2 regions of the Mesorhizobium sp. WSM1386 genome follow, and region 2 is predicted to be linked to the other one. Evidence: predicted binding sites of a transcription regulator. Region 2 holds the regulator's gene; the other holds the start of a gene.
What was found. The regulator LexA, encoded in region 2, represses DNA repair genes until DNA is damaged. The targets are predictions, from matches to a motif close to TGTTCNNNNTGTGTTCNG.
Positions count from the first base shown of each region.

Region 1: the regulator LexA is predicted to act here: its motif matches at 5,870-5,887, upstream of AC0NIH_RS23785 (DUF3072 domain-containing protein).

Region 1 is NZ_CM148373.1:4,826,283-4,836,775, forward strand. Features, by position in the region: gene AC0NIH_RS23755 (hypothetical protein) at 1-161, shown strand, start outside; gene AC0NIH_RS23760 (DUF768 domain-containing protein) at 1,384-1,605, shown strand; gene AC0NIH_RS23765 (Crp/Fnr family transcriptional regulator) at 3,320-4,048, shown strand; gene AC0NIH_RS23770 (DUF6894 family protein) at 4,074-4,313, shown strand; gene AC0NIH_RS23775 (hypothetical protein) at 4,681-4,836, opposite strand; gene AC0NIH_RS23780 (hypothetical protein) at 5,068-5,463, opposite strand; gene AC0NIH_RS23785 (DUF3072 domain-containing protein) at 5,923-6,132, shown strand; gene AC0NIH_RS23790 (sunset domain-containing protein) at 6,850-7,209, shown strand; gene AC0NIH_RS23795 (hypothetical protein) at 7,229-8,005, opposite strand; gene AC0NIH_RS23800 (N-6 DNA methylase) at 8,098-10,493, shown strand, end outside.
Region 2 is NZ_CM148373.1:4,009,663-4,020,155, reverse strand. Features, by position in the region: gene kynA (tryptophan 2,3-dioxygenase) at 1-55, shown strand, start outside; gene kynU (kynureninase) at 60-1,307, opposite strand; gene AC0NIH_RS19690 (ABC transporter permease) at 1,326-2,249, opposite strand; gene AC0NIH_RS19685 (ABC transporter ATP-binding protein) at 2,255-3,034, opposite strand; gene AC0NIH_RS19680 (ABC transporter substrate-binding protein) at 3,093-4,079, opposite strand; gene AC0NIH_RS19675 (GntR family transcriptional regulator) at 4,206-5,003, shown strand; gene lexA (transcriptional repressor LexA) at 5,430-6,182, shown strand; gene AC0NIH_RS19665 (ComEC/Rec2 family competence protein) at 6,176-8,629, opposite strand; gene gltX (glutamate--tRNA ligase) at 8,731-10,155, shown strand; gene gltA (citrate synthase) at 10,341-10,493, shown strand, end outside.

The DNA of each region.
Region 1 (10,493 bases), 820 kb from region 2:
TCCTTTCGGCTCTCGACGGCATCTATTTGGCAGACGATGATGAAGCCATTGCTGACCTCGTCAGGCGGACCGAGCGCAAGGCCATCGCATTGGTAGTTGGGATGGCGATCTGCCTGATCTTTGTCCCCGCGCTATGGCTTGCGCTGAGCTATGGAATATAAGACGGTCCTCTTCACGAGCTATCCTTCTTAAGCCAAGCGCCCTCGACTGTTTGCACGTCAGCGAGTGGTTCGTGCTCGTAGCTCTGTCGCCGCTGAACTGTAGTTGGCTGATGCGGCGTTCTAGTTAGCCAGACCAGCGGAAGCGGCAACGGCCTATTCTTGGCTTCTGACAGGAACGATGCGAGGCATGGCCGAGCCTCGCTTCGACTCCCGTGCCCGTCTCGCCATCTTGTACCTGCGTCGCGATCTGACTGCTTCTTCCGCCTGCTCGCGCGACATCTCTCCCGCGCGGCCATACGGCTTCTTTTCTGGCATTCGATTGTCGTTGGAATTTTGTGTCACCGCCACGTCCGTCTCCGTTCGGAGCCGAACTTCGATTTGCTGGAACTGTTCCATGTGCACCCGCTGGTGCTGAGCGTATTTTCAGCTGAGAAAGACGTTGTCTCGTGACTCAGATGCCCGAGGTCAAATTCCGCCGCACTGAATTTCAATCCTCGCATCAAACCGCCACCTAGAACCCGGTGAGAGCACGTCGAGCAGGTGCAGGTATTCAGTCAATCTTGCCGGGCCGACCGGCCTTGGATTCCTCCAAGTCCAACTGGGCGCGACTGGCATGAAGCAATGCTGCGATCAAATTTCCGTCGGCTGACTTTTTGCCGGTGTATAGGCGCACAAGCTCGCGCGCCTGGACCTTCCAATCGGAGTCCGGGCTATCCCGGACGGCTGACGTAAGAGCCCGGGAGAGTATGTCAGAATCGAACAACGAAATACTCGGTCGGCTTCCTTTCACGGCCAAATCGCATCCTGTTGATCTGCGGCGTTCGCGACACTCGAAAGATGGACAATGACGAGCATCGGCATCACCCAAAATAGGTCGATTCCTTCACGTGCTCAATTTCGGAAGCTCTCGGTGACCGATCATAGGACGCAGCGGCGCAGCGTAAATACCGCAGGGCAGAACCACCGCAATAACAAAGGTTAAGCGATAGGCACAAAGCCGACTAGCTGCGGTCCAGCTTACCTCTCCGGCACCTGCCGTTCGCCGAACGCGTCAAATTAGCGGAACCTAATCTCCCGGCGTTGCTTGTCTCGATATGAACGATCATGCCGAGAAGCTGGGACCCGGCCCTGCACCAAAGTGGGAGAACCGGAAGGGAATTTTGATCTCGGCCGCAGTCGTTGTGCTCGCGTTCTGTGCTCTTGGCGGCTGGTGGATCTTTAGATGAGCACACGCGGCATCAACTTTCTGCACAAATGGATTGCTAACGACATCCCAGAGACAGCGCCTCCCGATGCGGTCTCAATCGGAGAACTCACCCACAAGCTCTTGGCCGACGCCAAAGCGGTCGGCATCAAGAGGATAGAGCTAGATGAGGATGTGGAGAGCCTCTACCGCATTTTCGTGGAAGCCATCGCCCACTTCGACGCCGGAATTCCAGAATAGTCCACCGATCTATGATCTCATTCAAAGAGCCGATGCATCCGCTGGTGGGATTTTTATCAAATGGCGATGCCGTTCGAACAACACTAGCTTGTCTGGGTAGCCGAGACGAATCTTAGCATCGCACGTCTCGCAGCGAAACATGGATATTACCTTGAACCATGACCCTCGCCTTACAATAGGATGTGAGCATTTGGGACAGTCGAAAACAAGCTCCGCATCCCCCAACTCGTCAGGTATGGGCATTGAAAGTCCTTTTTGGGGAGTTTTGATCCATCCGGTAAACTGCGGTCAGGGTAAGCCCGGTGACCATGGTCGAAGATTAGAAAATCATAGGTCCATCCCACGCTACCGCTCATCCCTTTTGAGCCTAGGGTTCGCCCCCTGAGCGAAACGACGAGCGAACCTAATCGACGCAGGAAGGGACGTAGCTGCGGCTGCGCACCCAACATCGATCTCTCGAGACAGTTCCTTACCGGAAGCCAAGCTCAGACCAATGCGTTTGGGCGGCGGGACTTAGGTCCGGCCGGACGCCTTCACGCTCGCACAACCGTTCAGGGCCTTTTCTAGAAAAGCCGCTTAGCGCGGTCACGCGCTGGGACCCCAATGAGGCCACTTCCAACTGTCGGCTCATCTTCGTACGCTTTCAGACAGTCAATCGTAGGGGTGGAACGCCCTTCAACTTACGTGGTTGTTAGGCGGGCCAAATCGAAGGTTCGCTTATGGGTGAGACCAAAAACGACACGGCTACTGCATGGATTGAAAGGCTGGTCAAAGAGGCCGGGATCACCGAGGATCAAGCCCGAGAACTGATATTTTTGCTTGGGCTCAATTGGTCCTCGCTGCTCCGCGAAGCAAAGCTGCTGAGAAAGTCTGCCCGTACATGGTAACGGACCGCAGAGGCGTCCCTGACCTCCATGCGCAGGCGGGCAAGTTCGTCAAGCAACACACGCATTCGCGCCCTCTGGTGTGCAAGGCTGGCGCGTAGAGCGCGCGCCAGCACGATCTCGTTGAAGCCGTCCGGAATATCGGGAATCACGCCCGACTAAACGGCCATTGCGGGAATGTCATCCCCCATGTAGCACGGCTATCCTACCGCTGGGTAGCGCGGACAACGAGAACCCGCCACAATTAAGAGCGCGGCGGGCTTCGTCTCATCCTTGCAGCAACCGGCTACATCCTTGAAGGAGAACAACCCCGCCGTATATCTCGGGTAGCGGCGGGTGTTCGGCTGCCACAACCGTGCTGTATCACGCGGCCTCTCTCATGTTTGCGTAGTTGACATCGATCTGCTGGACCGAACGCTGCTTGGCCCAGTTCCTTTCAGCGTCGAGCAGTTCACTCTGCCCAGTCAAACCATTCATAAAAAGCCTGAGCACGTGCGCAGCTATGCGCTCTCCGTTCTGCGAACTAAGAGATACGCCGTGCTCTTTGCAGACCATGTGACAAACTCGGGCCAGCATCTCAATATCGCTCGGCTCAAAAACCTACCCGGATACAACATACCGTTTCCCTGTTGGACAGTTACGATAGCTGTCCCTTACGCAAGGTCACCAGCAGCCACAATCAACTATGATAGTGACATCTCGATTGTCGCAAAAAAGGCTTCGGTCGCAAGAATGGCCGCGCTTTCTGGCCACGGCCGTCATCTGCTCGGCAGCGCAGCGGAACATTAGCGCCCGCTGTAAGTTGGGTTCCAACCCCAATAAGGTCCTCGATGGCACAGAATCCTTCCTCGAACATTTTGATCCGCAAGCTCCAGACGATCTCTGACCTCGGACCATCAGACACTACGATCTTGGGAAACGTGGCAATTCAGGAGAAGGAATATCAGGCCAACGCAGACATTCTGCGCGACGGCGACCAGCCGACGCTTTCCTTTGTTGTTCTAGACGGCCTGATAGGCTCGACTAAAATGACAGGTGATGGCAAACGCCAGATCACCTCGTTTTTCGTTCCCGGCGATATTCCCGACCTTCATGGACTGCACCTGTCGGTCATGGACTGCAGTTTTACACCTTTAATGCGCTCTCGCGTAGGCTTCATGCGGCATGACGCCCTTCGCGCTATTTGCGACCAGCACCCCTCCATCATGAGGGTTTTTTGGCGCTCGACAGTAATTGATGCGGCGATCTATCGAGAGTGGGTCACCAACGTTGGAAGACGCGATGCCTGTACTCGTATGGCTCACATTTTGTGCGAACTCATTGTCCGCCTCCGGGCGGTCGGCCGCATTGAAGATCATGTGGCCCGCCTTCCGATAACGCAGGCTGCGCTTGGTGATGCGCTTGGCCTTTCCACAGTGCACGTGAACCGAGTGCTCCAGGACCTTAGACGCGACGGTCTGATCTCCACCGTGGGCTCGCGTTTTCATGCAACCGACTGGTCAGGGCTCATTCGCGCCGGAGATTTTGACCCTACCTATCTGCACCAAAAGGGCCGCTGAAGCGTTGTGGCAATAGAGGTGTTCCATGGCGAGATATTTCTTTGACAGCGCTGACCGTGACGAGCTCGTGAAAGACGAGGTGGGAATTGAATGTGACGGCATCGAGGGAGCATGTCGTGAGGGCATAGAAGGACTCAGAGATCTGGCGCGAGAATCCCTCAAGGATCTCGATGGCCAGCAATTAGCTATCTACGTCAGGGACGAGACTGGTGAAGGGCTGCTGAGCTTGAGCATCACCCTTCAGAAGAAGCTGAGCGGGCTTTGAGGTTACCCCGTTTCATTCTAGGTCGTGCGAGCGCGTGAAGCCGCCATAGGCATCGTTGGGCCTGCCAACAGGCCGCCACCTGCGCTCTTCTTTTTCGGGGTCAGCCGTGGGTGCGCAGATATATCTCCTGCTGGGCGGTTGTGATTGCGAGTCATGCACCTCCTAGCCTGCCACAAAAATCCGGCGCACCTTCTTCGTAGCTTTTGAGTTGCGCCTTATCGGCGAGGGCACGGTTGGCTCCTGTGCCAGACGGGCTTCTTTCAACCGCGCAGTTTTGGCAGCACGTTCGGCCCTTTCTTTTTCTACAATAAGTGCCGCAGCCGCTGTTGCCTGCTCGTTACGGCCGTCATCGCTCGACCACGGCATCTCAGTGTCTCGCCCTAAGTTTCATCGCCCGCCGTGCCATTTTGTATCTGAGCCGCGCTCTGGCTTCTTCTATTTGATCCTTAAGCGTGGTTTCGGTCGCCTTGACCGGCTTCTTGCTCGAATGATTATTGTCGTTGGCAGCTGGATTGATGGGCATCTCGGTTCTCCAATGCGAGCCCGAACTTCGAGACGCTGGAAGAGTTCCCTCTTCGCACTCAGGAATCTTGCGCATCGTATGGAGTGATGGAACGTCTATGCTGCAGTGGTCGACCTCGCGGCGGCGGCAGCACACGCCATTGGCGGGACTGGTAGCGGCCAAAAAGCGCGCAAACTGGGAACCGACAGGTCACACTAGGTAATAGTTGGCTAGTGCACTGCCCGTTCATCCCTACAGTTGGGTAGCGCCTGAGACAATCCAGTCAACCAAGCCAGCTTTAATCTGCTCGCACCCGGTGAACTCGAATACCAAGCTCTTAGCCAGATCCCGCCATTGACAGTCAGGCACTCCCGTTTCCAATACCATATCGTGGAACACCTTGCGGATAATGTCGGCGTCGAATGCGGACACGGTTGTGGGGGCCGGTTCTGCATCTGCCCTCACCTTGTGAGCATCATCGCGCTGGCGCTGGCGAAGCCTTTTCAGCAGTTCTCGTGATACCGCAATCGTCCGTCTGGTTCGATCCATATCCTGGCGGAGTGCGGCGGCTCCGACCAAGGAATTGTGTCGCGACAGGAAGCTGGCTTCGATAGCCGCTCGGGCGATGTCTGTTTGCGTTGAAACCATCGCGGCGTCCCTTCCAGCGAAGGGTAATTGCTACACTGTTTGGAAGCGCGTTTCAAAATGATTCAAAGTGCGTTCTTTACCAAGTGAAGGAGGCCCGGCCTGTCGTGCCCCCGAAGCAAAGCTGCTGAGGAAGTCTGCGCGCACGTGATAGCGGAAGGCAGAGGCGTCCCTGACCTCCATGCGAACACAGGCAAGTTCCTCAAGCAAAGCACGCGTTAGCGCCCGCTGCTGCGCTAGGCTCGACCGCAGGGCGCGAGCGAGCACGATCTCATTGAAGGCGTGGGGGGGGGGGTCGGCAAGCATGGCCGGAAAAACGGCCATTGGGGAAATCTTCATCCCCCATATAGCACGCCTCGCAGGCTATCTCCTAATCTGCCTTGTCGAATATATAACGCTGATGAATATGGGGAACAAAAGGAGATCAAACGCGTTTTGCCGTTCTGCGCATGGAGGAACGAAATGCAAGCTTCGGCCCGAGAAAAAAGCGATAACATCAACAAGGATCCTGACGAATGGACGACTGGTGACGAGCCAATGACTCCGTCGCAGGCTTCCTACCTCAAAACATTGTGTGAACAGGCGGACGACGACAAAAGTTACGTCGAAGATCTCAGCAAAGCAGAGGCCTCCAAGCGAATTGATGCCCTAAGGGCGAAGCTGAAGCTTTAACGGAACTTGGGAGCGACCGTTCCGAGCCCCGCGAGCAACCATGTGCCGCTTATGCAAATACCAGTGCCGTTCTCACCGTCATAGCTGCACGTCAGGGTATGCCCTGAGGTGATGTAACATAATCCATCACGCGCGATGTAACATCTGGGTTGACAGCGACTGTTTGTGACAGTGTAGCCTCGGGCCTAAACCCTGAAGTGACCGGCTGTGGCGCATTGCCCGCGCCCGGGGTCAGCACGATTGAGCAAGACCTCGTGAATGAATGGCGGGCTTTTTTGTCCTTTGTAGAACCTCAGGTTCAAGAACTCGTTCCAGCGATGGCAGCGCCTAGCGCCGCTGGTCAAGGAAAGGCAACCCTTGGCCGGGCCCGCATCACCCCCCAGTGGTGCGGGCCCTCTAAACGCCAATCGGGTATACCTCGATGAGCAGGTGGGCCGCCTTTGACGCTATCGTGTTGTTAAGCCTGTGGACTGTCCTGCCGTGACGCAGCAGACGCTCGAGGCTACGACTGCACAGCGGGCTGCCCCGGCCATCAAGCGGGATACGATTGGGCCGAACGAAATGGTATTTCGGACGCCAACGACTGCGATGGCAATAGCCAATCCTTCAATGAAGGTTGTCAGGCTTACGTTGAGGAGCAACAGCCAGCGCCAGACGATGAAGCCCTTCTCTAGACTCTTCCGCCTGACAGAAGCATTCTCCCCTCGGGGAGATGGCATGGGCAATTCTGTTCATCCGTGGGCTAGACGGCGAACACCTTGGTGGCGTTCGCTTCTGCGAGTTCGTCTTCCTGTTTCTCTGGCGCTGCTTGGCACGGCGTCCCTCGCTTATGTCGCGATAGACACCCGCCACTCTCTTCCAAACGTTCATTATCCCGGCAGATCAACGACCTCCGTCGCCGTGCGCAGAGTGGGCTGCGACATCAAAGGAAACATCAACGATCGCGGCGAGCATATCTATCACGTGCCGGGTCAAGAGTATTATCTGGCCACACGCATTAACCCGGCGCGAGGAGAGCGTTGGTTCTGCTCCGAATGGGAAGCTTGGTGGGCTGGCTGGCGAAAGGCCAAGGTATAGTCGAATGCGTTTGTTTCTGTCAGATGTCTAGCCCATTCAACTCTTTCAGCAGGTGTTCGCCAATCTCAACGACAGTTGAGAAATCGCAAAGCATTTGCCCATGAAGCCAGACAGGCCTCGCATTTTCTCCAAATGAATGTGTCATTACAGGCTCAAAGCGACCAAGAGCCCTCTGGGCGGCAAAGAGCCAGTCATACTCATCGAAATTCCTAGCTTTCGCAGCTCGGGCAATCCCTTCCTCTAATTTTCGCCACTCCTTGCCCTCTTCGTCGCTAATCGTTTTTGGAGGGATGTAGACAGGTATCCTGTGAGCCACTGCATGACGGTAGTTTGCTAAATATTCGAACCAAGGATCAGCGCTTTTTAGGTAATCTCGCAACTCGTGTGACAAGCTCTCGCGAACCGTGATGTGCTTGGGGCCAAGACCAATTTGCCCGTCTGCGAGAGGTTTTCCCCTCCCGTTTTTCACTTCGGCTTCCCAACACCAAATACGAGCGACGTTGTCCAAACCGCCGTAGACGCTCACCAGAAACGAGTGAATGAAGGCTGTAGCATCCATGAGCTCATCGCGGCTTGGAGGCTCATCCGATTCCAGGGGTATCAATTGAAACATCCGATCGATGCCGTGACGAAGGCTCTGCAATCGCCTCGACAAACCATGCCGCGCATACTCGGATGCCCTTTCACCACGATAAGCCCGAGTCATATAGTCCGTCATTAATTGTTCTTGCCGCAGGGTCCATTTTTCATAGGCTTCTGCAAATAGTCCGATCGTTTCTTCCGAATACGCACCCACGTGCCCCTCCGCAGCTGTTTGAAGCCAAGATTCCCAGCGGGCAACACTGACTCCAAATGTCGTCCCGTGCCAACGGCACGGGCCAAGCTAGGATGGCGTCGCACCTGACTATCGTGTTAGGGCTGCCGTTTCCGTTTCTCGAGGTTGCCGTGCTCGAAACACTCTTCGATTCTGCCCAAACTGAGCATCTTTATCACGACCTGCGGCGAGCCAACTCTGAGGCTGCCAAGAAGGAAAGATTCCTCACCTATGTCACCTCCATCTTCCGGAGTGACGAAAAGGTGCAAGGCTTCATACGCGATATGGCGATGGGGGCTGAAACCTCGGTGGCAAACATCCTCAGGGACGGCCGTACGGCAAGGGGGCGGGCGGATAGCCAGACCGATGCCGTAATTATTGAATGGGAGCGCGATCTCGGCCGAACGGGGGACCATGCCCGGGACCAGCTTAAAGAATATCTAGAAGGCAACTGGAGGTCTGGTCAGGAGTATAAGTTCACACTCCTCTCCACCGATGGCATACGCTGGCGTCGCTACGCACCCGACTGGTCTCACGTCGCGGTCGATGAACTAATGGGACGCAGCTTTGAGTTGCGTGAGGTCCAAGCGTTTGATCTTTCTCCTAGCACGTTCGCCGAATTCCCTTTCTTCCTCGACGAGGTTCTGTTTGCCGACGAGCGTAAGACTGCGACCTTAGAAAACATCAGGGCGAACTTCGGGGATACGTCTAGGGCCTTTATTAATTCCATAACCGCGCTGAACCGGTGTTTGCCAGCCCTGGAGCATCAAAGCGAACTCAAGGTCGCATTCGAGCAATGGAACCGCTTCCTTTCAATTGCCTACGGCCATTTCGATAACTCACCCAAGCTGTTCCTCGTCCACACCTACCTTTCTGTCTTCGCAAAATTCATAGCCTATTCGGTCATTACGAAGGAGACGGCGACCGACGACAGTACGATTCGTGACGTCCTTTCCGGCCGGATCTTCGACCGCCTGAACGTGGAACGCTTTGTAGAAGATGACTTCTTTCACTGGGTCGCTTCAGACGAGTTCCTAACGACGCTTCGCCCAATGTTCCGCGAGATAGGACGCCAGATCGACTCCTACGATTTTTCAGAAGTGCAGGAAGACATTCTCAAGGGTGTCTATCAAGAACTGATCGACCTCGAGACCCGTCACGCGCTCGGCGAGTACTATACTCCCGACTGGCTTTGCGAACGAGTGATGGAGGAGCTACCCCTCGAACGCACGTCATCCATCCTCGATCCCGCTTGCGGCAGCGGCTCTTTTCTGCGCGCAGGGATCGCGCGACTTCGGGAACAATTCCCTGATCTCGGCGCTGAGAAACTCGCCGAGCAAGTGGTTGGCATCGACATCCATCCACTGTCGGTTCTCATTGCGAAGACCACCGTCCTTTTGTCCCTCGGTGAGACTGTCCGCCGAGCTCGCCGCCCAGTGACGCTGCACATCTACCTTGCAAACAGTCTTCTCGTGCCGCGAGGGACGGCAGATTTGTTTGAGTCCACGTTCAATGTGACCGTCGACAATGGGTCCTATGCTATCGATACTCGTGGAGTGTCCGCGCCGGAAGCCTTCGATGCCCTAATCACTTTCTGTGATGAACTCGTCGACAGATACGGTGAGCTACTTTCGCGAGAGCGCTTCTTTCAGCTCGGCGCCTCCTTGTTTGACGAGTCGCAATCGCGAGATCTTCCAAGTCAACTGTACGACATCTATAGCGCAATGTGGGGTGCACACAACGAGGGCCGGGACAGCATTTGGAAGTTCATCCTGCAGAACTCCTACAAGCCGATTTTCCTAATGGGACGATTCGACTTCGTTGTTGGTAACCCACCATGGTTGACATACGCGGGAGTGTCCAACGGTGACTACCAGAACCTGTTGAGGACGCTGTCAGATCACTATCGGGTAACGCCCGAAAATAGGGCAAACTTTCCACACCTTGAGATAGCGGCGATTTTCCTCGCCCACTCCGTCAACTACTTTATGAAGCGCAGCGGCAGATTAGCGTTCGTCCTGCCGCGGAGCTTCATGTCTGCCGATCAGCACGAGGCTACTCGCGCCGGGAACGTTTCAGGCCTGCGCCTATCTGCCGTTTGGGATCTTGATGGTGTCGCGCCGCTTTTTCGGGTGCCGTGTTGCGTCCTGTTCGCGCAGTACGGAAAGGAGGGGAAAGGCGAGAACGCCCTGCCGGAACTTGGTATTGATGGGTACTCTGTTTCAGGCCGCCTGCGTAAGGCGCAGGTTCATCTGTTGGAGGCGCGACGTAGCCTAACGTGGGAAAAGAAGCGCTGGTTCTACTCGCGGCTACAAAGCACGAAGAAGCGTACAAAGTCGGCGATCACCGCGACCACAGGGGACTCGCTCGCTGGTGCAAACGCTTACACATCAAGTTTCACTCAGGGCGCGACAATCGTCCCTCGGAATTTCTTCTTCGTCGATATCGACCAGCGCGTCGACGCTGGCGA
Region 2 (10,493 bases):
GATGCTGGAGGTCGTGCTGTTCCCGGAACTCTGGACGGTCCGCACCCGGCTCTAGTTTCTCAAGTCACCGCCGTCTTGACCGCAAATCGCGCATCTTTCCAAGCTTCAGAGCGCAAGATGTCCTCCAGCACTTCGACCGCCTGCCAGACGTCTCTGTAGCCGACATAGAGCGGCGTGAAGCCGAAGCGGATAGTCGACGGCGCGCGGAAGTCTCCGATCACGCCGCGCTCGATCAAGGCCCGCATCACCTGGTAGCCATGCGGATGCATGAAGGAAATCTGGCTGCCGCGCTGATTGCCGTCCCGCGGGCTCTCCAGTTCGAGGCCATAGGCACCGCATCTTGCTTCGACGAGCTGGATGAAAAGATCGGTCAGCGCAATGCTCTTCGTGCGCACCGCTGTCATGTCGACATCGTCCCAGATATCCAGCGCCCCTTTCAGCGCCCGCATCGAAAGCACGGGCTGCGTGCCGCACAGGAAGCGCCGGATGCCGCTGCCGGCGGCAAAACCCTGTTCGAAGGCAAACGGCCGCGCATGGCCCCACCAGCCGCTCAGCGGCTGGTGGACATCGCCGTGATGACGCTTTGCGGCATAGATGAAGGCCGGAGCGCCCGGACCGCCATTGAGATATTTGTAGGTGCAGCCGATGGCGAAATCGGCATTGGCGCTGTCGAGCTCGACCGGCAAGGCGCCGGCGGTGTGGCAGAGATCCCAGACGATCAGCGCGCCGGCTTGATGGGCCTTACGTGTCAGCGCGGCCATGTCACGCAACTGGCCGGATTTGTAATTGACGTGGTTGACCAGGATGACCGCGACGCGCTCATCGATCAGCTCTTCGATATCAGGCGCATCGACGCCTTCGAGCCGCAGCACGGTACCCGGCCGAGTCGAGGCGACGCCTTCGGCCATATAGAGATCGGTCGGAAAGCTGTCGCCCTCGGCGACGATGACTGACCGGTCCGGCCGCATGCCGAGTGCGGCATGCAGCACCTTGTAGATGTTGATCGAAGTCGTGTCGCAGACCACCGTCTGGCCCGGGGCGGCGCCAATCAGCCGGCCGAGCTGGTCGCCAAGCGCGACCGGCATGTCGAACCAGCCCGCGGTGTTCCAAGCACGAATGAGGTCCTGCGCCCACTCTTGCGTCGCGGCCTTCTGCAGCTCGTTGAAAACCGCAGGCGCCGCTGCTCCCAGCGAATTGCCGTCGAGGTAGATCACACCCTCCGGCAATGTGAACCGGTCGCGCATGGCGCGTAGCGGATCCGCCGCATCCATGGCTTCGACGGCCTTGAGGTCGAGCGTTGCGTTCATGATTGGTGATGTCCTCGATTATTCACGAATGGCTTCGCGAGCCGGCGCGGGTCCCCGGCTGCGCTTGAGGCTTGGCAGAGCAAGCATGGCGAGCACGAACAGGCCCGTGGCAAGCTTCAAATCGGGAGGCGGCATGCCGGCGGCAAGGCAGAACGACACCAGTTGGTAGTAGATGATCGCGCCGGCAAAGGGCGCCAGCAGCTGGCGCCAGACCGTCTGCTTGCCGACAACCGCCTCGCCGATCATCAGCGCGGCCAGTCCGTTGATGAGGATGCCCAGCCCCATATTGACGTCGGCGAAACCCTGCGACTGCACCATCAGCGCGCCGCTTGACGCCGAAAACGCGCTCGCCAGCCCGACGCCGCCGATGGTCGCCGCCCAGACATTGATGCCTTGCGCCTCGGCCATATCAGGATTGGCGCCCACGGCGCGCACCGCGGTCCCTTTCTCGGTCCTGAAGAACATGTAGAGCGCCACGAAGACGACGAGCGCCAGAAGACCGGCAACGACGATCTTGCTGGCCGGAAAACCCGGCCGCGCGAACGGTACCCAGTCGAACACCGCGGGCGAACCGAAGACGGAGAGATTGGACTTCCCCATGATGCGAAGATTGATGCTGTAGAGCATCGTCATCATCAGGATACCGGCAAGCAGCGTGTGGATACGGAAGCGCAGATGGATGAAGGCGGTGCAGCAGCCCGCCGCGAAACCCACGATGAATGCGACCAGGATGCCGGTCACCGGCGCTGCTCCGGCAGCCAAAAGCACGCCGCAGACGCAGCCGCCCAGCGGAAACGCGCCTTCGCTGGTGAGATCGGGAAAATTCAGCATGCGAAACGGGATCATGATGCCGAGCACGACAAAGGCCAGGATCAGGCTTTGCGCCAGGGTGACCGGCATGATCGCGATGAAGCTGGAGAGAACTTCCTCAATAAAGCCCATGGGGATCAGCTCGCCAACAACATGCGGTCGGTCTTGACGGAAAAATGGCCGATCAGATCGATAACCGTGACCCTAGCCTTTTCCTCGCCGGTGACTTCCAGCAGGACCCGGCCCGCGTCGAGCATGATCACCCGGCTGCCATAGTCGACGGCGTGCTGCATGTTGTGGGTCACCATCAGTGTGGTCAGCTTCAGCGCGCTGACGGCGCGCACCGTCGCCTGCATGACGATCTCGGCCGTACGCGGGTCGAGCGCCGCGGTATGTTCGTCGAGCAGTAATAAATCAGGTGATCCGCCGACCGCCATGATCAGCGACAGGGACTGCCTCTGTCCGCCCGAGAGCAGGTCCACGCGCGTGTCGAGGCGATTTTCAAGACCGAGGCCCAATATCGACAGCCGCTCCTTGTAGGAGGCGAGCCGTGTGGCGTTCAGCCCTTGCCGCAAGGTGCGCTTGTGGCTGCGCAGATCGGCAAGCAGCATGTTCTCCGCCACCGTCATGCTGGCGGCGGTGCCGCGCATCGGATCCTGGAAGACCCGCGCCAATTTGGCGGCGCGCTTGTGCACCGGCATGTTTGTCACATCGGCGCCGTTGATCAGGATCTTGCCGGAATCGAGGATCAGAGCTCCGGAAATGGCGTTGAGCATGCTGCTCTTGCCGGCTCCGTTGGAGCCGATGACGATGCCGAACTCGCCAGTCGCCAATGACAGGCTGAGGCTGTCCAGCGCGATCTTTTCGTCGGCCTGGCCCCTGTAGAATACTTTGCGCGCGGATCGGATCTCGAGCATCGTTCCTCCCTGACCTGAAGGGTGACGGCGCCCCCGCCGTCACCCTTCAGTCCCGATATCAGTCGACGATGCAGCCGCAATCGGCCATCGAAGCCGGTATCTCGATGCCGAACGCGGCCATCGCCTTGCGGGAAATCGTTGCCATGTGATCCGTGTAGGCCGGGCGCGATGGCGCGATCGTTTTCGGATCCTTGCCCTTGAGGATCTCGGCGGCGATGTTGCCGGCGTTGACGCCGACCTGCGTGTAATTGACCGCGAAGCTTGCCGGTACGGTGCCGTTGCGGACCGCGCTGTCATCGGAGTTGACGACCGGGATGCCGGCCTGGCGAGCGGCCGCGGAGACGGCGGCGATCGCCGGCTGGATCAGGTTCGAAGCCGGGCCGTAGATGACGTCGGCCTTGCCGGCGAGCGAGGCGATGCGCTGCTGGATGTCATTGACGTTGTCGATGCCGACCTCCACGACCTCGAAACCGGCCGCGGGCGCCGCCGCCTTGATCTTTTCGACCAGGGCAACGTCATTGGCCTCGCCTGGATTGTACGGCACGCCGAAGCGCTTGGCGTTCGGCAACAGCTTCTTGGTGAAGGCCATTACGGCGGCGACATCCTGCAGGTCGCTGGCGCCGGTCATGCCTTCGTCTCCCGCGTCCCACGACGGTACCAGCTTGGCCGCCACCGGATCGGTGACCGCGGCAAAGACGATCGGAATGCCGGAGCCCGCGAGTGCCTTCTTGGCGATCTGCGAGACCGGCGTGGTGATGGTGTAGATCAGCTTGGGCTGCTCGGCCTGCAGCTTGGCGATCATCTGCGGCACCAGCGATGCATCGAAATTAGTATGGCTCTCCGTGTAGACGACGTCCTTGCCCTCGACGAAGCCATTGTCCGTCAGCGCCTTCTTGAAGCCGGCTATGGCGGCGTTCAATTGCGGATGCTCGCCGAAATTGGCGATGCCGATACGGATCTGATCGGCCGCGGCGCTGCCGGCGCTGACCATCAATGCACCGGCCAGGGCCAATCCCGACAGCCAAGCGGACTTCGACTTCAACATCATTTCCTCCCAGATTTGATCAGCGCCGCTTCGGGGCACCTCCAGCGATCATGGTCAGTCCATCGGCGCATGTCAAACATTATATATAATTCTTGCCATCACTCGCCATCATATATAATTTCTCCAATGGCAGAGAACGAATGGATCGCGATGCAGGACCAGAAGAACTCCACCAAGACGGAAGCTGCTTACCAGCTTCTGCGGCGCGATATCCTCACCACCCGTCTCATGCCGGGCGCCCCGCTCAAGCTCAGCGCCCTGCGCGGCACCTATGGAGTTGGCTGGACGCCGCTGCGCGAAGCGTTGTCGCGCCTCGAAGCCGAACGCCTGGTCACCGCCATCAGCAATCGCGGCTTTGCGGTCGCCCCCGTGTCCCGCGCCGAACTTGAGGATCTGGCGCGCGCGAGGATGGTCGTCGAGATACCGCTCTTCCAGGAATCGATGGAGAACGGCGGCCGGAAATGGGAAGACGCGGTTGTCACCGCGCACTACCGGCTCGCCCGCTGCAAGACCGCGGTGGACGATCCCTCGGATGCCGCCGTCGACCAGTGGGACGAGAACCACGAGGCTTTTCACGCGGCGCTGCTGAGTGCCGCGACGTCCAGCTGGCTGTTGCGGTTTCGCTCGACGATCTCGGACCAGCTGCGCCGGCATCATCGCTTTCTTGGGCTGGCGCCGACATTGCGAGCCGCGGCCGGCCTCAAGGATGGCTACGAAGAGGCCATGAACGCGCTGCGCGGGGCGATGGCGATCGAGCACCACACGGCGATCATGGAAGCCGCCCTGGACCTCGACGTCGAGCGGGCAAAAGCGCTGATGACGGCCCACATCGGCTATACGCTGCACGTCTATGTCCACAGCGAGGACGGCGACGCGAACAAGGACGTCGCGCGCGCCGGCAGCTTGAAAGCGGTTGCCGGATGATTCGGCACCTCCTCATCGTCCGACGCTCGACGAGATTGCAGAAGCCGCGATCGGTACCTGCTTCCAAACCGGCGATTGTTGGCGTTTTGATTTCGTTTCGTTCACGGCAGGCAAGCCGATCGCAGGCGCGAAAATCGGCCTCGCCAGGGTCTGCCGTCGGCTGATGCCGAGCCATGTCGCAAGACTGGCCGCAGGCTATTAACCAAGACATTTCAATGCGGGCGACGGGCGGCAACGGGCGAAAATCCCCGATTTCCGGCCTGTCCGGCCCTGCAAATGATTACGGCCCTCTTACCAAATTCACTAAACTTTAAACGGTTGCAGAACACAACTGGAACAGATAGTGTTTGTTCTGGGTTTGTTTTTTCGATTCTGGATCAGAACCATTCTGGATCAAAACCTTGTCCAGATGCCTTGGGGGCCGCCATGCTGACACGCAAGCAACATGAACTCTTGATGTTCATTCATGAACGGCTCAAGGAAAGCGGTATTCCGCCCTCCTTCGACGAGATGAAAGAGGCGCTCGACCTCGCCTCCAAATCAGGGATCCATCGCTTGATCACGGCGCTGGAGGAACGCGGCTTCATTCGCCGGCTGCCCAACCGGGCGCGTGCGCTGGAAGTGCTGCGGCTGCCCGATTCGATCGCGCCGGGCCTCAACGCGGCGAAGAAATTCTCTCCAAGTGTCATCCAGGGAAGTCTCGGCCAAGGCGGTCTCGGTCAGGGCAGCCTCGGCCGCCAGATCAAGCCGGCACCGTCGCGCTTTGCCGCTGCCGGCAACGACGACGATGCGGTTCCAGCGGTGTCCATCCCGGTCATGGGTCGCATCGCTGCCGGTGTGCCCATCGATGCCATCCAGCATCAGACGCATACCATCTCGGTGCCGCCGGACATGATCATGGGCGGCGAGCACTATGCGCTGGAGGTCAAGGGCGACTCGATGATCGAGGCCGGCATCTTCGATGGCGACACGGTCATTATCCGCAACGCCGATACGGCGAGCCCGGGCGAGATCGTCGTGGCCTTGGTCGACGAGGAGGAAGCGACCCTGAAGCGGTTCCGCCGCAAGGGTGCCTCGATTGCGCTTGAAGCCGCCAATCCGGCCTACGAGACGCGCATCTTCGGGCCGGACAGGGTCAAGGTGCAGGGCAAGCTCGTCGGGCTGATCAGGCGCTACTGAGCCGGCACGGCACTTGGCTTGTCAGGTTTGCGATAGGGCTGCAGGCCCCTCGCCTCGCGCGAAAATTTTCGCTGCGCGTGCCAGGGCCGATACGGGCTGTCCACCGCGAAGCTGATGGTTGGCGGACCGGTGGCCGATTGGCGGTCGAAGAAGATGGCCGCGCTGCCCTTGCGGGCGAGCTGCCGTTTGGTGACGACGAGAACCAGCGGATTGTGGCAGGCGTCGTAGGCCGTTGCGTCATTGACGATGATCAGGTCGGCGAAGCCACAGGCCTTCCAGGTATCCTTGCGGTCTTCGACATGCGCTATGATCGCACCGGACGGGTGCCTGGCGAGACAGACACCGTCGGTGCAATAGAACGGCGCTCCCGGCGGCAGGCTGACGGCATCGGCAATATCGAATTGTCCATCCGCCTTGTCGAACATCTCCGGCAGGATAATGGTTTCGGATCTCAGCGCGCGTTTCCAGTTGTCGACGGTGAATTCGTTCGGCCGGGCCCGGCTGACCGCGAGTTCGCCACCGCCGATCGGCAGCGCGACCAGCCGCGCGTCTTCCGAGACCAGCACATCCGGCGTGCGCGTGTCGGACACCACCAGCAAGCCGGCGAGCGCGAATGGAAGCGCTGCAAGCCGCAGCCACGTCGTCGCCATCGTCGCGATGACCAGGGCAATTGCCACCAGCAGAACGGATTGCTGTGAGATGAGCCCGACCGCATCGACCGGAGAGCGTTCCGATATCCACGCCGAAATGGCGATCATCGCGGTCAGGCCCTTGCCCATCAAGTAAAGGGATGGCGCATCCAGGCCGAACGGCATCAGCAGCGCGCTGGCAACGGCCAGGAACATCACGACTGAGACGATCGGCATGACGGCCAGATTGGCGAACAGGCTGAGCGGCGACACCCGCTGGAAATGCCAGATGGCAAACAGCGCCGTGGCGCTGCCGGCGATGATGGAGGTCATGGCCAATCCGCCTGTCGCCAGCAGGAATTTTCGCGTCAGGAAGCCGGGCAAGGAGCGCTTCGGCGGCGGTGGCCTCGTTTTTCCCGCCCGGTGATCCGCCCAGCCGGCATAGGCGCCAACCAGGGCCGCGGTCGCGGCGAACGACATCTGGAAGCTCGGTCCGACCACCTCATGCGGGGAAACCAGGATGACGGCGATCGCCGAGATCGCCAGATTGCGCATGGTCAGCGCCGCGCGATCGAACAGGACGGCAATCAGCATCACCGCCAGCATGATGAAGCTGCGCTCGGCGGCGACGACGACGCCGGAGATGACGAGATAGGCGGCGATCGACAACAGTGCGGCCGCGGCCGCGTATTTCTTCACCGGCCGGCGCGCGGAAAAGTCCGGGAACAGCGCGAAGGCGCCGCGCAGGAGCCCCATGATGGTGCCGGCGACCAGCGCCATGTGCAGTCCCGATATGGAGATGATGTGATAGATGCCGGTGCGCCGCATCGCTTCGTTGATTTCGTCGGGGATGCCGGCGCGCACGCCGACGATCAACGCCGCCGCGATCTCGCCTTCTGCGCCGCCGACGCTGCCCCTGATATGGTCGGCAATGGCTTCGCGGGCGTTCTGTATCGCTGATGAAAGGCGGGCCGACAGCGGCATGCCAGCGTCGTCGGCTGCAACGACTTTTGGATTGCCGAGAAAGAACCCGCTGCCACCGATGCCGGCGAAATAGCTGTCGAAGGAGAAATCATAGCTGTCCGGCCGCACCGGACCGGTCGGCGGCAACAGCTTGGCATAGCCGGTAATAAGGGAGCCGGCGGTCATTTCCGGCGGTATCTTGCGTGCCGAAAGCCGGACCCTTTCCGGCGCGTAGCGCAGTTTCGGCCGGGCGGTCGACGTCACGTCGATGGTAAGCCGGATGCGGCCGGTCTCCATCTCTTCGATCGAGACCACGCGGCCGCTCAGTTGCGTCGAGATTTCCGAGCCCAGCATCTGGGTTCCCGTGCGCCACGTCTCGACCTTGGCGGCGAGCAAGCCAAGCGCGCACAGCAATGCCGCCGTCAGGAACAGATGGGTTTTCGGCCACGAGCGCGAGACAATCGCCAGGAAGCCCATGAGGGCCACCACCGCGACAGGTCTGGCAAAATCCGGTTCGGCCGCCAGCGAAAAATAGCCGATCGCGCCGATTGCAAGGCAAACCGGCACCAGCAGGAAGCCCATGCCGCGGTCAAGCTCCAGCTCCGCCGCCGCAGTGATGCCGTTGCGCAGGCGCGGCAATGACAGCCGGCCGAGTTGCCGGCGCACACGCACGATCCTGCCGGCCGGCGACGGAATTGGCGCGGGGATATCCGGTGCGGGCTGGTTGCCGGAACCCGGCACGAGAGGCGATTGCGTCGGCAGCGAGGCCGGCAGCGGCATCGCAAACAGGGACCGCTCGCTGACGCCAACAATGGCGTCCTCGCCCTGATCCGAGCCCCGGCTTCGTCCAGCCATTGGGTCTGCCCCTTGCACCCCTGACGCCCTATGCTACATGAACGCGCGACGCGCGAAAGTCCGCGCACCCACACCCGCCCCAGACGCTTCCCGAGAGTTCCATGTCCGACAAGGTCGTCACCCGTTTTGCCCCCTCGCCCACCGGCTACCTGCACATAGGCGGCGCGCGCACGGCGCTGTTCAACTGGCTGTACGCAAAGCACACCGCCGGCACGATGCTGCTGCGCATCGAGGACACCGATCGCGAGCGTTCGACCGAGGCGGCGACGGCGGCGATCCTGGACGGCCTCACCTGGCTCGGTCTGAGCTGGGATGGCGAGGCGGTTTCGCAGTTCGAGCGCGCGCCGCGCCACCGCGAGGTGGCCGAGGAGCTGGTGCGCCTGGGCAAGGCCTATTACAGCTACGAGACTCCCGCCGAGCTCGAGGCGATGCGCGAGGCGGCGCGCGCCAAGGGCCTGCCGCCGCGCTACAACGGCCAGTGGCGCGATCGTGATCCGTCCGAGGCACCGCCCGGCGTCAAGGGCGCCATCCGTGTCAAGGCGCCGACCGAGGGCGAGACCGTGGTGCACGACCGCGTGCAGGGCGAGGTGCGCTTCCCCAACAAGGATCTCGACGACTTCATCATCCTGCGCTCCGACGGCAACCCGACCTACATGCATGCCGTCGTCGTTGACGACCACGACATGGGCATCACCCACATCATCCGTGGCGACGACCACCTGACCAATGCCGCCCGCCAGACCGTGATCTACAACGCCATGGGTTGGGATGTGCCGTCGATGTCGCACATCCCGCTGATCCATGGCGCCGATGGTGCCAAGCTGTCGAAGCGGCACGGCGCGCTTGGCGTCGAAGCCTACCGCGCCATGGGCTACCTGCCAGAGGCACTGCTCAACTATCTGGCGCGCCTGGGCTGGAGCCATGGCGACGACGAGATCATGTCGATCAAGGACATGGTGTCCTGGTTCGACATAGGCGACGTCAACAAGGGCGCGGCCCGTTTCGATTTCGCCAAGCTGGAGGCGATCAACGGCGCCCATATGCGCCGCATGGCCGATGCCGAACTCTTGGACATCTTCATCGCCACCTTGCCCTACCTCGAGGGTGGCCCGGCGATGGCCGCGCGCCTCGACGACCGCAACAAGGCGCAACTGCTGGCAGCGCTTCCCGGCTTGAAGGAGCGCGCCAAGACGCTGGTCGAGCTCGTCGACGGCGCCGCCTTCCTGTTTGCCACGCGGCCGCTGCCGATCGACGACAAGGCGGCACTCCTGCTCAACGACGATGCCCGCAAGATCCTGCGCGGCGCTCACGAAGCTTTGAACGCGCTGTCGGGCGACTGGACGGCCGCGGCCGCGGAGGCCGCGATCCGCGACTACGCGCTGGCCGGTGGCCACAAGCTTGGCGCCGTGGCGCAGCCTCTGCGGGCCGCCCTGACTGGCAAAAGCACCTCGCCAGGCGTGTTCGATGTGCTTGCCGTGCTGGGGCGCGAGGAGAGCCTGGCGCGCATAGCCGATCAAATCGATTAGGAGCAAACTGGCCCAAGAAGATTGGCATTGAAAGGCGGGTTTCGCAGTGCAACATTAGGCCCTGGCCCAATCTGGCACGCACCCTCCTGAAATGCGGTGGCGAATACGCGCATTGCGGTGATTTCGACGTGTCGCTCTGCAGAAATTTGCCTTCGCCGGCATGAGGAAACGAGAAGGAGTTTGCAATGACCGAAGCTGCGACAAAACTGGAATTTGGCGGCAAGACCCAAGAGGCCACGGCAAAGCTGGAATTCGGCGGCAAGACTCATGAGTTCAAGGTGCGAAGCGGTTCCGTCGGGCCCGACGTCATCGACATCGCTTCGCTCTACAGCACCACC